DNA from 2 places in the Salinimonas marina genome. Region 2 is predicted to be linked to the other one. Evidence: predicted binding sites of a transcription regulator. Region 2 holds the regulator's gene; the other holds the start of a gene.
What was found. Region 2 encodes NrdR, which represses ribonucleotide reductase genes. Its sites were predicted from a motif close to AAACACNANATNTNGTGTTT; they were not measured.
Positions count from the first base shown of each region.

Region 1: the regulator NrdR is predicted to act here: its motif matches at 5,725-5,744, upstream of nrdA (class 1a ribonucleoside-diphosphate reductase subunit alpha).

Region 1 covers NZ_CP064795.1:1,641,844-1,649,795, reverse strand. The annotation lists gene aroA (3-phosphoshikimate 1-carboxyvinyltransferase) at 1-613, opposite strand, end outside; gene serC (3-phosphoserine/phosphohydroxythreonine transaminase) at 619-1,704, opposite strand; partial or broken gene gyrA (DNA topoisomerase (ATP-hydrolyzing) subunit A) at 1,795-4,502, opposite strand; gene ubiG (bifunctional 2-polyprenyl-6-hydroxyphenol methylase/3-demethylubiquinol 3-O-methyltransferase UbiG) at 4,791-5,495, shown strand; gene nrdA (class 1a ribonucleoside-diphosphate reductase subunit alpha) at 5,919-7,952, shown strand, end outside.
Region 2 covers NZ_CP064795.1:1,197,717-1,205,668, reverse strand. The annotation lists gene ribBA (bifunctional 3,4-dihydroxy-2-butanone-4-phosphate synthase/GTP cyclohydrolase II) at 1-817, opposite strand, end outside; gene IT774_RS05305 (riboflavin synthase) at 840-1,502, opposite strand; gene ribD (bifunctional diaminohydroxyphosphoribosylaminopyrimidine deaminase/5-amino-6-(5-phosphoribosylamino)uracil reductase RibD) at 1,522-2,646, opposite strand; gene nrdR (transcriptional regulator NrdR) at 2,653-3,102, opposite strand; gene glyA (serine hydroxymethyltransferase) at 3,165-4,421, opposite strand; gene lpxD (UDP-3-O-(3-hydroxymyristoyl)glucosamine N-acyltransferase) at 4,543-5,592, opposite strand; gene ettA (energy-dependent translational throttle protein EttA) at 5,799-7,469, shown strand; gene IT774_RS17320 (hypothetical protein) at 7,892-7,952, shown strand, end outside.

The DNA of each region.
Region 1 (7,952 bases), 440 kb from region 2:
TAATATCAATATAGGGTTTTGATACCAGCTCGCCCTTGATATGAATATTGGTGGTCTGCTCAAACAAAGGCGCCGCCATCAGCAAGGCTGTCAGAAACTGGCTGGAAACACTGCCATCCACGGTGATGTCGCCACCTTTGAGATGCTGACCTTGGATCGTCAGCGGTGGATAGCCTGCATTTTTCTGATATTCAATCTGGGCGCCAGCCTGCTGCAGACTGTCGACAAGATCGCCAATGGGCCGTTCATCCATACGCGGTTCGCCGGTCAGACTCACCGAGACCTTGCTGGCTGCCAGCGCGGCGCACAAGGGACGCATAGCCGTGCCGGCGTTACCTAAAAACAGCTCAAGATGTTGTTCGTGGGTAAAGGCCCCGCCCAGACCGGTAACCGTACAGGTGGTGTTATTGTCACTTAAAGTGTAATCCACGCCCAGCGCCGATAAGGCGTTAAGCATATGCCGGATATCATCGCTATCGAGCAGGTTGGTGAGCCGGGTTGTTCCGGTCGCCAGCGCCGCCAGCAATAACGCCCGGTTTGATAAACTTTTTGAGCCCGGTACATTGACTTCGCCCTGGACCCGGCTCACCGGCTGTAATGTTAATTGTTGCATGTTGCTTATCCGTACTTACGTTCAAATTCGGCCATAAAGCTGACCAGCGCGGTTACCCCTTCAAGAGGCATAGCATTATAGATACTGGCTCGCATGCCCCCTACCGAGCGATGCCCTTTGAGCGCCTTGAGCCCCTGGGCTTCAGCTTCCTGTACAAAGCGGCTATCCAGAGCAGCATCGGCCAGCTGAAACGGCACATTCATTTTCGAGCGGCATCGCGGGTGAATCTGATTGCGATAAAAGTCTGAAGCGTCAATCGCATTGTATAGGGTGCTGGCTTTGGTCGCATTACGCCGCGCCATTTCAGTTAAGCCGCCGATAGATTTTAACCACTGAAACACCAGCCCGGCCAGATACCAGGAAAATGTGGGGGGCGTGTTGTACATGGAGTCGTGTTTCGCGGCCAGCGTATAGTCAAAAATTGAAGGGGTCGCCGTCTGCGCCTTGCCCAGTAGTGACTCATGTACAATCACTACCGATAATCCAGACGGCCCGATATTTTTCTGGGCCCCGGCATACAACATCCCATAGCGGCTGATATCCAGTGGCTGCGATAAAATCGTCGAAGACATATCGGCGACCAGGGGCACGCCATTGGCCTCAGGAAGCCAGTCGTAGGCAATACCATCAACGGTCTCATTGGGGCAAAAATGCAGATAGGCGGCATCTTTGTCAATATCTGCTGCGGCTGGGGGCGCCATAAAGGCCAGACCGTCTTTGGTACCTGCCTGTTTGATAACCCGGGCCTGATTGTATTTTGCCGCTTCGGCCACCGCCCCTTTTGACCAGGAGCCAGAAACCAGATGCAAAGATGTTTGATCAGGACGTGACAGATTTAACGGCACTGCCGCAAATTGTCCGCGGCCGCCCCCGTGCATAAACAACACCTTGTAATCTGCCGGAATCGCCAGTAAATCGCGCAGATCCTGTTCGGCCTGTTCGGCTACCTGAATAAAGTCATGTCCCCGATGGCTTACTTCCATCACGGACGTACCACTGGCATTCCAGTCTACAAATTGCTCGCGGGCTTGCTGCATCACCGGCTCTGGCAGCTTCGCCGGCCCCGCACTGAAATTATATACATTCGACATAAACATGGTTCTCATCTGGAAACAAAACAAGCGGCCCGAAGCCGCTTGCTAAATACTACAACCGAGGTGCCGGCAAGCCGGCATCAGTGATTATTCTTCAGACGCGGGCTGTCCGGAATCATCGTTGTTTTCAGGGGTGGTGACCGACTCGGCGGCATCGCTGTCTGAGATCTCGATGACAGGGTCGCCGTTTTCGTCCAGCACAATCTCATCTTCGACTTCTTCGATACGCTGCAAGCCAACCACAGACTCATCCTCAGCGGTACGAATCAGGCGCACGCCCTGCGTGTTCCGGCTCACTACCGATACTTCATCAACCCGGGTACGAACCAGCGTGCCCTGATTGCTGATAAGCATGATTTCATCCGTATCATCCACCTGTACGGCGCCCACTACCTTACCGTTACGTTCCGATACTTTGATAGAGACGACGCCCTGGGTGGCCCGACTCTTCGCCGGATAATCCTGCAGCGGCGTACGCTTACCAAAACCATTTTCGGTAGCGGTCAAAATAGCACCATCACCCCGTGGCACAATTAATGACACTACTCGCTGACCTTCCTGCAAACGAATACCACGAACCCCGGTAGCGGTTCGGCCCATCGGACGCAGGGCCAGTAATTCTTCACCGGTTTCCGGATCGCGTTTTACTTCGCCGGTTTCAGAGTCACGTAGTTTTTCGTTAAAGCGGACGACCTTACCTTCATCAGAGAACAACATGATGTCGTCATCACCATGGGTAATCGACACCCCAATCAGTTCATCGCCTTCGTTCAGGTTTACCGCAATAATGCCGCTTGAACGTGGACGAGAATACAGGCTTAAGTCGGTTTTTTTAACCGTACCATTGGCGGTAGCCATCAGCACAAATTTGCCTTCTTCAAATTCCTTGATTGGCAAGATGGCCGTAATACGCTCGTTTGGCTCCAACGGCAGTATATTAACAATGGGCCGGCCACGGGCATTTCGGCTGGCAAATGGCAATTGATACACTTTCAGCCAGTACAAACGACCGCGGGTAGAGAAACATAAGATATGATCATGGGTATTGGCCACCAGCAGACGTTCGATGATGTCTTCATTTTTCATCTTGGTGGCAGACTTGCCTTTGCCGCCACGGCGCTGGGCTTCATAGTCAGACAGTTTCTGATATTTTACATAGCCTTCGCGCGATAGCGTGACCACCACTTCTTCGCGCTCAATCAGATCTTCAATATCAATATCGTGGGTAGCGGCAGTGATTTCAGTACGGCGCACATCACCAAACTCATCACGCACTTTTTCCAGCTCTTCACGAATCACTTCCATCAAACGCTCAGGGCTTTCCAGAATATACATCAGCTCGGCGATCTGCTCGAGTAGCTCTTTGTACTCAGCCAGAATCTTTTCATGTTCCAGACCGGTCAGTTTGTGCAAACGTAAGTCCAGGATCGCCTGGGCCTGCTGTTCAGTCAGATAATATTTGTCATCGCGAATGCCGTATTCGGGCGCCAGCCATTCCGGGCGGGCCGCATCGTTGCCGGCACGTTCCAGCATCTGTGAGACATCGCCCAGTTCCCAGCCCTGGCCAACCAATGATTTTTTGGCGTCCGCGGGCTGTTAGATGCTTTAATAAGCTCGATAACCGGGTCGATATTGGCCAGCGCGATGGCAAGACCTTCAAGAATGTGAGCACGATCGCGGGCTTTACGAAGTTCAAATACGGTACGGCGGGTGACCACCTCACGACGGTGCAGAATAAAGCATTCCAGCACTTCTTTAAGATTGAACACTTTTGGCTGGTTGTTATCCAGCGCCACCATATTGATACCAAATACTGTTTGTAACTGGGTATTGGCATATAAGTGGTTTAACAGTACCTCGGCAGACTCGTTACGTTTAACTTCAATAACGATGCGCATCCCGTCTTTATCAGACTCATCGCGCAGGGCCGAAATACCCTCAATGCGTTTTTCTTTAACCAGATCCGCAATCTTTTCAATCAGACGCGCTTTGTTTACCTGGTAAGGGATCTCGTTGACCACAATGGTCTCTTTACCATTATTCTCGGTCTCGATTTCAGCTTTTGCCCGCAGGTAGATTTTGCCACGGCCGGTCCGATACGCATCTTCAATCCCTTTGCGTCCGCTGATCATAGCCGCCGTCGGGAAGTCCGGTCCGGGGATATGCTCCATCAGACCATCAATGGAAATATCCGGATCTTCAATCAGCGCCACACAGCCATTGATGACTTCGGTCAGGTTGTGGGGCGGAATGTTGGTGGCCATACCGACCGCGATACCGGAAGATCCATTCACCAGCAAATTGGGGACTTTAGTGGGCAGTACTTCTGGAATGAATTCGGTACCATCGTAGTTAGGTACAAAATCCACGGTTTGTTTATCCAGGTCCGCCAGCAATTCGTGGGCAATTTTTGCCATACGAACTTCGGTATAACGCATAGCGGCCGCCGAATCGCCATCCACCGAGCCAAAGTTACCCTGCCCGTCTACCAGCATATAGCGAAGTGAAAAAGGCTGAGCCATACGTACAATGGTGTCGTATACCGCGGAGTCGCCATGAGGATGGTATTTACCGATAACATCACCCACCACACGGGCTGATTTTTTATACGGTTTATTGAAGTCATTCTTCAATTCATTCATCGCGAATAGCACCCGACGGTGCACCGGCTTCAGGCCGTCACGTACATCAGGTAACGCCCGGCCAACAATAACGCTCATCGCATAGTCGAGATAAGAATTCTTTAATTCTTCCTCTATGTTAACGGGGAGAATTTCTTTAGCGTTATCAGTCATAAACTGCTTTTTCCCTTAACTTGGTTTAGTGTGCGCATGCGGAGATAAAAGTCCTGAAACCGCCAGTTGGCTGGCTCCACACATTCTTATTATTGGGGTAATAAATCAATCGACGAGTGTATCACCGACCGGCCAAATAATGTAGCGGTTAATCACAGCAAATGCCATAGAAGGTCTCAAGCGTCTATTTTTCATCCATATACACCCCTACCTGTTCGCTAATGCGTGCCAAACAGACTGGTTTTGCGCTATGTTAGGGTTTTGACATTAGGATACTGGACACAGATCATGACAAATGTGGATCAACAGGAGATATCCAAGTTTGGCGATCTAGCCTCACGTTGGTGGGATACCGAAGGTGAGTTTAAACCGCTGCACGCCATTAATCCGCTACGACTGGACTTTATTGCTCAGCATGCCGGCGGGCTGTTTGATAAAAATGTACTCGATATTGGTTGTGGTGGCGGCATACTGGCTGAAGCCATGGCGCGTATGGGTGCCCAGGTAACCGGTATCGATATGGCTGAGCCTTCTTTAGAGGTAGCGCGGCTGCATGGTCTGGAGTCAGGCATAAACGTTGACTATGAATGTGTGACCGCCGAAGCCTATGCTGAACAACATGCAGGCCAGTTTGATGTGGTGACCTGTATGGAAATGCTGGAGCATGTGCCCGACCCGGCTTCGATTGTAAGCGCCTGTGCCAAACTGGTAAAACCGGGCGGCGCGGTGTTCTTTTCTACCCTGAACCGCAACCCCAAAGCCTATTTGCTGGGCATTGTGGCGGCAGAATATATGCTGGGTTTGGTCCCTAAAGGCACGCATCAGTATCAGCGCTTTATTAAACCTTCTGAACTGATGACCATGATGGGAGAAGCTAACCTGCTCACCCGTAACGCCACCGGTTTGCATATGAACCCGATTACCCAAAGCTTTTATACCTCGGATCAGAACTTGGATGTCAACTACATGTTGCACAGTATCAAACCTGCTTAACACTACATCTAGTGCTGCTGTTAATTTTTGAACACTACATATCCACAAATTTTCAGCAGCCCTTTTTATTATCGGGTAAATATTTTTAAATTTTTCTTAGTCTAAAAAGGCTTGCATTCTGGATATATAGCGATTGCAAATCTGTTTTAGGTTAGTCACCACTAACATTAAAAACTTGACAATCCTTGCACGTGAATGCGGCCGCTATATTCGGTTGCATTACACCGTAAACCTCACTATCTTGTGCCTATCCATTTAACCCCTGACGTCCTCGTGTTGATATTTTCATCTACGAGATTTTACGCATTTCAGGGTTAGGTTAATGGGGCTATTTGCCAGCGGCAATATGTAGCCGACTACGACTAAAAATACAATCGGGCACAGCCCGCGCGACACGCGCTAACAGACAGACGGCCAGTTACCATGAACAACGATTTACTTGTCACCAAACGCAACGGTGAAAAAGAGCCCATCGATCTTGAAAAAATTCATAAAGTTGTCACCTGGGCAGCAGAAGGACTAAATAATGTTTCGGTTTCTCAGGTAGAGATCAAAGCCCAGATTCAATTCTATGATGGCATCAAAACCGGTGAAATCCATGAAACATTGATCAAATCAGCGGCCGACCTTATCTCTACTGATGCGCCTGACTATCAGTATCTGGCAGCCCGGTTAGCGGTCTTCCATTTACGCAAAAAAGCGTATGGCCAGTTCGAGCCACCGTCGTTGTATGATCATGTGGTCAAAATGGTTGATGCACAAAAATACGATGCCCATTTGCTGGAAGATTTTACGCCTGCAGAATTTGCCGAGATGGACTCGTATATCGATCATTGGCGGGATATGAATTTCAGCTATGCGGCGGTTAAGCAGCTTGAAGGCAAGTACCTGGTACAAAACCGGGTCACCGGCGACATTTATGAAAGCGCTCAGTTTTTATATATTCTGGTGGCTGCCTGTTTATTTGCCAATTACCCTAAAGAAACGCGCCTGAGCTATATTCGCCGTTTTTACAATGCCGCGTCTACCTTCAAGTTGTCTCTGCCTACGCCGATTATGTCTGGGGTACGTACGCCAACCCGTCAGTTCAGCTCTTGTGTACTGATCGAAACCGGCGATAGCCTGGACTCAATCAACGCCACCTCGTCGGCGATTGTTAAGTATGTCAGTCAGCGTGCCGGTATCGGCGTGAATGCAGGCCGGATTCGTGCGCTGGGCAGCCCTATTCGTGGCGGCGAAGCCTTTCATACCGGTTGTATTCCCTTTTATAAATACTTCCAGACTGCAGTAAAAAGCTGTTCACAAGGCGGTGTTCGCGGCGGTGCAGCCACCTTATTCTATCCGTTATGGCATCTGGAGGTTGAATCCTTACTGGTGCTTAAAAACAACCGCGGCGTAGAAGAAAACCGCGTGCGTCATTTAGATTATGGTGTGCAGTTCAACAAGCTGATGTATCAGCGCATGATGAAAGACGATTACATCACTTTGTTCAGCCCCTCTGACTGCCCCGGCATGTACGATGCGTTTTTTGCCGACCAGGCAAAATTTGAAGAGTTGTATGTAAAATACGAAAACGACGACAGCATTCGTAAAAAGCGCATCAAAGCCATGGAGCTGTTCAGTTTGTTTATGCAGGAGCGCGCCTCCACGGGTCGTATTTATCTGCAAAATGTGGATCACTGCAACACCCACAGCCCGTTCGACCCTTCAGTAGCGCCGGTTCGCCAAAGTAATCTGTGTCTGGAAATTGCGCTGCCAACCAAGCCTTTACAACATGTGAATGATGAAGAAGGTGAAATCGCCCTGTGTACCTTGTCGGCCTTTAACTTAGGTGCGATTGAGTCGGTCGACGAGTTTGAAGAGTTGTCAGATCTGGCGGTACGGGCTCTGGACAGCCTACTGGACTATCAGGATTACCCGGTACCGGCGGCGTACAATGCCACCATGAACCGTCGTACCCTGGGTGTAGGAGTCATCAACTTTGCCTACTTCCTGGCTAAAAATAATGTGCGTTATTCTGATCACAGCGCCAATGGCCTGGTGCACCGTACGTTTGAAGCGATGCAGTATCACCTGCTAAAAGCCTCAAATAATCTGGCGAAGGAAAAAGGCGCCTGTCCTAAGTTTCACGAAACCACCTATTCACAAGGCATCATGCCCATTGATTCTTATAAAAAGGATCTGGACACCGTGTGCAATGAGCCATTGCAGTGTGACTGGGATACCCTTCGTGAAGACATTAAGGCGCACGGGTTACGCAACTCTACCCTGTCGGCACTGATGCCGTCTGAAACCTCGTCACAGATTTCCAATGCCACCAATGGTATCGAACCACCACGGGGCCATATCAGCATCAAGTCAAGCAAAGACGGTGTGTTGAAACAGGTGGTTCCGGAGTACGACACGCTCAAAGAAAAGTATGAGCTGTTGTGGGATATTCCTTCTAACGACGGTTAT
Region 2 (7,952 bases):
GCGACCGATTAATTGACCGGGTAGAGCCCAGTAAATCGCTTAACGTGTTATGCAAATGCACCCGAACCAGGGTCGGAGAATCTGGGTTTATCTCGCCTTTTTTAAGCGCAAAATGAACCTGATTATCAATAACATCTTTAAATGTGTGCAGCTCAAAATCCCCATATTCGGTAGGCAAATGACATTGCGCCACTTTTTCTATGGTGGTTTCATTCAGGTTGCGATACTCAATAAGATCGGCAATGGTGCCAATTTTCAGATTATGCTTTTGGGCAAACTTTTCAAGTTGCGGCCGGCGGGCCATGGTGCCATCTTCGTTCAATATCTCGACGATAACAGCAGCAGGCTCGCAGCCGGCCAGTCTGGCCAAATCAACACCCGCTTCGGTATGCCCGGCACGGTTAAGCACTCCACCTTCTTTGGCAATAAGCGGAAAAATATGACCCGGCTGGACTATATCTTCGGCGCGGGCATTCGGGTTTGAGGCGGCGCGGACGGTGGCCGCCCGATCGGCTGCAGAAATGCCGGTGGTCACGCCTTCTGCCGCTTCTATAGAAACCGTAAAGTTGGTAGTAAACTGCGCACCATTTTTGTCTACCATTAATGGCAGGTTCAGGCGCTTACACCGCTCCTGAGTCATCGGTAAGCATACCAGCCCGCGAGCATGGGTGACCATAAAGTTAATGGCTTCAGGGGTGATATGTTCGGCGGCCATAATAATGTCGCCTTCGTTTTCTCGGTCTTCATCATCCATCAGGATAACCATCTTGCCCTGACGGATATCTTCGATGATGTCTTTGGTATTATCTAAGGCCATAAATATTCTTTTGTAGGGTAAGTTATTTTCGTAAAAAGCCGTTTTCGGCTAAAAATGCCATATCGATATTGCCGGCTTTAGGCTCTGCCGCCTGGTCGCCTAGCATCAGGCGTTCAAGATACCGTGCTACCACATCTACCTCCAGATTCACCTGGGTACCCTTTTGATAGGTACCGATGACCGTTTCCTGTAGCGTGTGAGGAATGATCCACAGCATAAATTCTGCGCCGTTAACCTCGTTTACTGTAAGGCTTACACCATCTACAGTAATACTGCCTTTATGGGCGATATAACGGGCTAATTCGGCCGGTGCCCTGACCCAGATTTCAACATAGTCAGTGTGACGATTGATGGCAGAGATGGTACCCATACCATCCACATGGCCCGACACGATATGACCGCCAAAACGATCAGTGGGGCGCATGGCTTTTTCCAGGTTCACTGAAGAACCATTGCCATAGTGTGCAAATCCGGTATAGCGGATGGTTTCGGCCGACACATCTGCACAATAATAATCCGCGCCGAATTCTACCACAGTAAGACAGACGCCGTTGGTAGAGATACTGTCACCCAGCGCGACATCGGACATGTCTAACTGGCCTGCTTTAACGGTCAGACGAATGTCTTCACCGCGTCGGTCAAGCTTACTTATAGTGCCCAGTGCCTGCACAATGCCTGTAAACATAGTCTTGTTGTTTCCGTTATTAAAATGCTTTGATCTTAAAGGTCTGTTTTAGATCCTGCCCCAGTTGTACCTGTTCCACAAGCACCAGATCAATAGCTTGGGATAATTCGCTAAAGGCGGGCAGCGTTACCATGCTTTGGGCGGTGTTTCCCAAAAGTTTGGGTGCCTGATAGACAATAAGCTCATCCACTTCGCCGCTCATCAACAGCGCACCGGCAAGTGCCGGGCCGGCTTCTACCCAGACTTCGTTGAGGTTACGGGCGCCCAACACCAGCATCAGTTCAGTTAAATTAATATGCTTGCCGCTGGTTGCCACCGGCAGCTGGCCCGACTGAACCGGCAGGTCATCACCCACCACCTGGATGGTCGGATGCTGGTCAGTAAACAGCTGTAAGGCAGGATCGAGCTTATTGCTGCGATCTACAACCACCCGTAAGGGCTGGCGTATATCTGGCAGCGGGTAATGGTCAAACTGAGCCTCTTCAGGCCGCACCAGCAGACTCGGATTATCGGTGCGCGCGGTGCCGGTGCCGGTTAACACCGCGCAGCTGGCAGCCCGGTGCCGTTGCACATTTTTACGTGCCTGGGGGCCGGTGATCCACTGGCTAACCCCATTGCCCAGGGCAATTTTACCATCCAGGCTTACCGCCAGTTTTACCGTCACATAGGGCTTGTTCGTTACCATGCGTTTGATAAAACCACGGTTCAGCTTTGCCGCTTCAGCCGCCAAAATGTCACAACTTACCTGAATCCCCGCTTGTTGCAGCTTAGCAATCCCGCGTCCACTTACCTGCGGATTAGGATCAGTCATAGCAATAACAACCCGGCGCACACCGGCATTTACCAGCGCGTCAGCGCAAGGCGGGGTCCGGCCGTAATGACTACAAGGCTCCAGGGTGACATAAGCGGTGCCATTTCTGGCCTTTTCTGCGGCCATGGCCAGGGCATGAACCTCGGCGTGGGGGGTGCCGGCCTGGACATGATAGCCCTCGCCAACTTTCGCCTGGTTTTCATCCACTATCACACACCCTACCCGTGGATTGGGAGAGGTAGTGTAGAGTCCCCGTCTGGCCAGGGCTATCGCCTGAGCCATCCAGCGGTAGTCATCGGCAAGTGATTCGGTCAGGGTTGCGCAGGTTTTCATGTGCTATTAATCGCCCAGCCTCGCAATTTCTTCGCCAAACTCCCGTATATCCTCAAACGAGCGATACACCGAAGCAAAACGAACATAAGCCACTTTATCTAATTCTTTTAATGCATCCATTATAAGATTACCAAGGAATTCACTGGAGACCTCTCGTTCGCCTGTAGCGCGAAGCTGTGATTTAAGCGATAGGATACATTGTTCGATTTTTTCAGTACTGACCGGGCGTTTTTCCAGCGCCCGCTGAAGCCCGGCCCGTAATTTGTCTTCATTGAAAGGTTCCCGCGAGCCATCGCGTTTGATGACCCGCGGCATGACCAGCTCAGCGCTTTCAAAGGTTGTAAAGCGCTCGTGGCAAACCAGACACTCACGACGGCGGCGTACCTGTTGCCCTTCTGTGACCAGGCGAGAATCGATGACTTTTGTTTCCTGCTCTGAACAAAACGGGCAAAACATGGGTACTCCTTAGCCTTGGTAGCGCTGCCCCCACGATATTGAGTACAGCACTACAGTGTGGTTTATGCGTAAACCGGAAATTGTTTACACAAGTCGGTCACTTCCTGCTTCACCCGGGCAGCAACACTGTCATCATTCAGGTTGTCCAGGATGTCACACATCCAGGTGGCCACCTGACGCGCTTGTTCTTCTTTGAAGCCACGACGGGTAATGGCCGGGCTACCAATGCGCAAACCACTGGTAACAAAGGGTGAACGCGGATCATTAGGAACCGAGTTTTTGTTTACGGTGATGTTGGCATTACCCAGGGCCGCATCGGCTTCTTTACCGGTAATGTCTTTATCGATAAGGTCAAGCAGGAACAAATGGTTATCGGTGCCGTTAGACACAATCTTGTAACCACGATCTTGCATCACCGCCACCATGGCTTTGGCGTTGGTGACGACCTGTTGCTGGTATTGTTTGAACTCAGGCTGCAACGCTTCTTTAAAGGCTACTGCTTTGGCGGCAATCACATGACACAGCGGGCCACCCTGCATACCAGGGAAAACAGCGCTGTTCAGTTTTTTGTAAATCGTTTCATCGCCACAAGATGACAAAATCAGACCGCTGCGCGGGCCCGCCAGGGTTTTGTGCGTGGTGGTAGTAACCACATGAGCATGGGGCAACGGATTTGGATAAACACCGGCAGCAATCAGACCGGCCACATGGGCCATATCGACCAGCAGGTACGCGCCTACCTTGTCGGCAATCTCACGAAAACGGGCCCAGTCCACAATGCCTGAATAAGCCGAAAAACCACCAATGATCATCTTTGGTTTGTGTTCTTCAGCCAGCGCCTCAACCTGAGCATAATCAATCTCGCCGGTCTCATCACTTAAACCATATTGCACGGCATTATAGGTTTTGCCCGAAAAGTTGACATGCGACCCGTGAGTCAGGTGACCGCCATCGGACAGGCTCATACCCAGTACGGTATCGCCGGCATCTAATAATGCCATAAATGCTGCTGCATTAGCCTGAGAACCTGAATGGGGCTGCACATTGGCAAAGTCAGCACCAAATAGCTGTTTGGCGCGATCAATGGCCAGTTGCTCCACCACATCTACATGTTCGCAACCACCGTAATAACGCTTGCCAGGATAGCCTTCAGCATACTTGTTGGTCAGTTGCGAACCTTGTGCTTCCATCACACGTGGGCTGCAATAGTTTTCAGAAGCGATCAGTTCGATATGATGCTCCTGTCGGGTGGTTTCGTTGTCCATGGCTTCTGCCAGCTCTGGATCAAAATCCGCAATCGTCATTTCGCGAGGTAACATTAAGGCTCCTTAACAGCGTTAGAAATGGCAATAAAGTAAACGCTTATTCTAGTCAATTTGGGCAGCATGTATACTGCTTTGTCCGAGATTCCACAGAATCCCGCATGGTACGATGTGTTGCTTATGTATCGGTGTTTTCACGGGCTGCTTTCTCCAGCGCCTTGACCCGATCGAACAGGCTGCCAATCTGATTCAGACGCACCGTATTTTTGCGCCATACCAGATTTTTCATCGCCGGCTGTCCCGACGAATACAGCCCGGGCTCAGTGATATCCTGCACAATCATGGTGTAGCCGGTGACCTGCACCTTATCACAAATGCTGATATGACCATTGATGCCAACCCCGCCACCAATCACAACATATTTTCCAATATTCACCGACCCGGCAATGCCGGTAGCGCCGCAAATGCAGGAGTGATCATCGATAATACAGTTATGCCCTATCTGCACCTGATTATCGATAATCACATTTTTACCAATTATGGTATCTTCCATCGCGCCGCGATCAATGCTGCTGGATGCGCCAATCTGGCTATCATCGCCAATTTGGACCGAGCCGGTCTGGGGAATCGGTAACCAGGTTCCTTTATCATTGGCATAGCCAAAGCCTGCCGCCCCAATCACGGTCTGGCTGTGGATGGTGATACGCTGGCCAATATTAACACCGTGATAAATCGTAACATTGGGGTAGATTGTGGTGTCTTTACCAATACGCGTATCTTTACCAATAACGGTATTTGCTCCCACCACCACGTTGTCTTCTAATACCGCCCCGGACTCAATAATAACATGATGACCCAGACTCACATTAGTGCCCAGCTGAGCATCGGTGGCGATTTGGGCAGTACTGGCAATACCGGTGGCCAGCGTCGGGGTGGTATCAAATAACTGCGCAATCCGCGCAAAGGCGGCATGGGGGTTATCATGCAGTAGCGCCGGCCCGGGGGCATCAGCCGCCGCCTTGGGATGTACAATCACCGCGCCGGCCGCGGTATCTGCCAGTTGCGGTTTGTATTTAGTATTGGTCAAAAAGGAAATGTGCCCGGCAGTGGCATTGGCCAGCGTCCCTACCCCAGTGATACAGACACTCTCGTCACCTTGCACGGTGGCGCCAGCATGACTGGCAAGTTCGGCCAGCGTATAGTGTTTTTTTGGGGCAGTGGTGGTCATACAGTCCTCTAAGTGAATTACCTGCTTTACCCCATTATGCTACTGCAAAAACCGGCTGGAGTCGTTACCCGGCCTTCACTATTTGTAACTGTTCATTGACATACGCTGCTTTTTTAGTCAAAAGCAGATATTCCGGCCCAGTTTCCTGATGAAAATTTTTCGAAAAGGCTTACAATGGCTTCCTTTCTTCAGGGCAAGGACTAAGCATGTCACAGTACGTTTATTCTATGCATCGGGTAGGCAAAATTGTTCCGCCTAACCGTCACATTCTTAAAGATATTTCACTTAGCTTTTTTCCGGGCGCTAAAATCGGCGTACTGGGTCTCAACGGCGCGGGTAAATCTACGCTGCTGCGGATCATGGCCGGTCTGGATACCGAGATTGAAGGTGAAGCACGACCCCAGCCTGGGATCAACATAGGTTATTTGCCCCAGGAGCCACAACTGGATGAGTCTAAAGATGTGCGCGGTAATATCGAAGAAGCCGTCGCCGATGTGGCCCATGCACTAACCCGGCTGGATGAAGTGTATGCCGCCTATGCCGAAGCCGATGCCGATTTTGATGCGCTGGCAAAAGAACAGGGCGAACTGGAAGCGATTATTCAGGCCAAAGACGGCCACAACCTGGAAAATGCCCTTGAACGCGCGGCCGATGCCCTGCGCCTGCCGCCCTGGGATGCTGATGTGTCAAAGCTGTCAGGGGGTGAACGTCGCCGCGTCGCCTTATGCCGTTTGCTGTTAGAAAAGCCTGATATGTTGCTGCTTGATGAGCCCACTAACCACCTTGATGCCGAATCCGTAGCCTGGCTTGAACGCTTCCTGCACGATTATGAAGGTACCGTGGTAGCCATCACCCACGATCGTTATTTTCTGGATAACGTGGCCGGCTGGATCCTGGAGCTTGACCGTGGTGAAGGCATTCCCTGGGAAGGCAACTACTCTTCCTGGCTGGAACAAAAAGAACAGCGTCTGGCGCAGGAAGAGCGCACCGAAAACGCCCGCCAGAAATCCATCAAGCAGGAACTGGAATGGGTGCGTTCAAATCCAAAAGGCCGTCATGCTAAATCCAAGGCCCGGATGAACCGGTTTGAAGAGCTATCGACCTCAGATTATCAAAAGCGCAATGAAACTAACGAACTGTTTATTCCACCCGGCGAACGGTTGGGCGATAAGGTCATCGATGTAGAGCATCTGAGCAAATCTTATGGTGAACGGTTACTGATTGATGATTTAACTTTCTCGGTGCCCAAAGGCGCGATTGTTGGTATTGTCGGTCCTAACGGCGCGGGTAAATCTACCCTGTTTAAAATGCTGACCGGCAGCGAACAGCCCGATAGCGGCGAGATTGATTTAGGCGAAACTGTGCAGATTGCCAGTGTTGATCAGTTCCGAGATCATATGGATGAAAACAATACCGTCTATAAAGAGATATCAGGCGATCAGGATATTATCCGCATTGGTAATTTTGAAATTAACAGCCGCGCTTATTGCAGCCGGTTCAATTTCAAAGGCAATACTCAGCAAAAATACATCAAAGATTTATCCGGTGGTGAGCGCAACCGGGTGCATCTGGCTAAGCTGCTGAAAGCCGGCGGAAATGTGTTGCTGCTCGATGAGCCAACCAATGATTTGGATGTTGAAACCCTGCGGGCCCTGGAAGATGCGTTACTGGAATTTCCGGGCTGTGCGCTGGTTATCTCGCACGATCGCTGGTTCCTTGACCGTGTCGCTACCCACATCCTGGATTATCGTGACGAAGGTAAAATCAACTTCTTCGAAGGCAACTACACCGATTACGATACCTGGATGAAAGAAACCTATGGTCAGGATGTGGTCGAGCCGCACCGCCTGAAGTACAAACGCATGACTAAAAAGTAAGATTAACAATAATTGAAAATACCCCCTCCTCGCAGGGGGTATTTTTTTTGTCATCACAGCCTGATCAAAAAACAGATAACTGCTCATTGCTTTTTTCTGCATGAATTGGCATGGTCATCAAACAAACAGCCCTCACCGCCCTTACCGGAGCGAACCATGTCAGATAAACGGCAGTTTCAGCGCGTGGCGCTTAACATCCCCGGGACCTTAGCCCACGGCCCACCTCTATTGATGTTGTTATTGAAGATGTCTCGCTACAGGGGTTACGGCTAAGTGCCGAGGAACAGGCACTTGATACACTGCCCTTCGACTCCCATGACCCTTACAAAATTGCGTTTTTAGCGGATGAACAAGCCCCGCGCATCGAGGCCTGGGTCGAACAGCTTTATCGCCATAACCACCGGCGTAAACCGGCCGTGGCCATGGGCTGCAAAGTGGATCATATTGATGTCCATAGCCTGGCGGCGCTGCGTCAGCTTATCC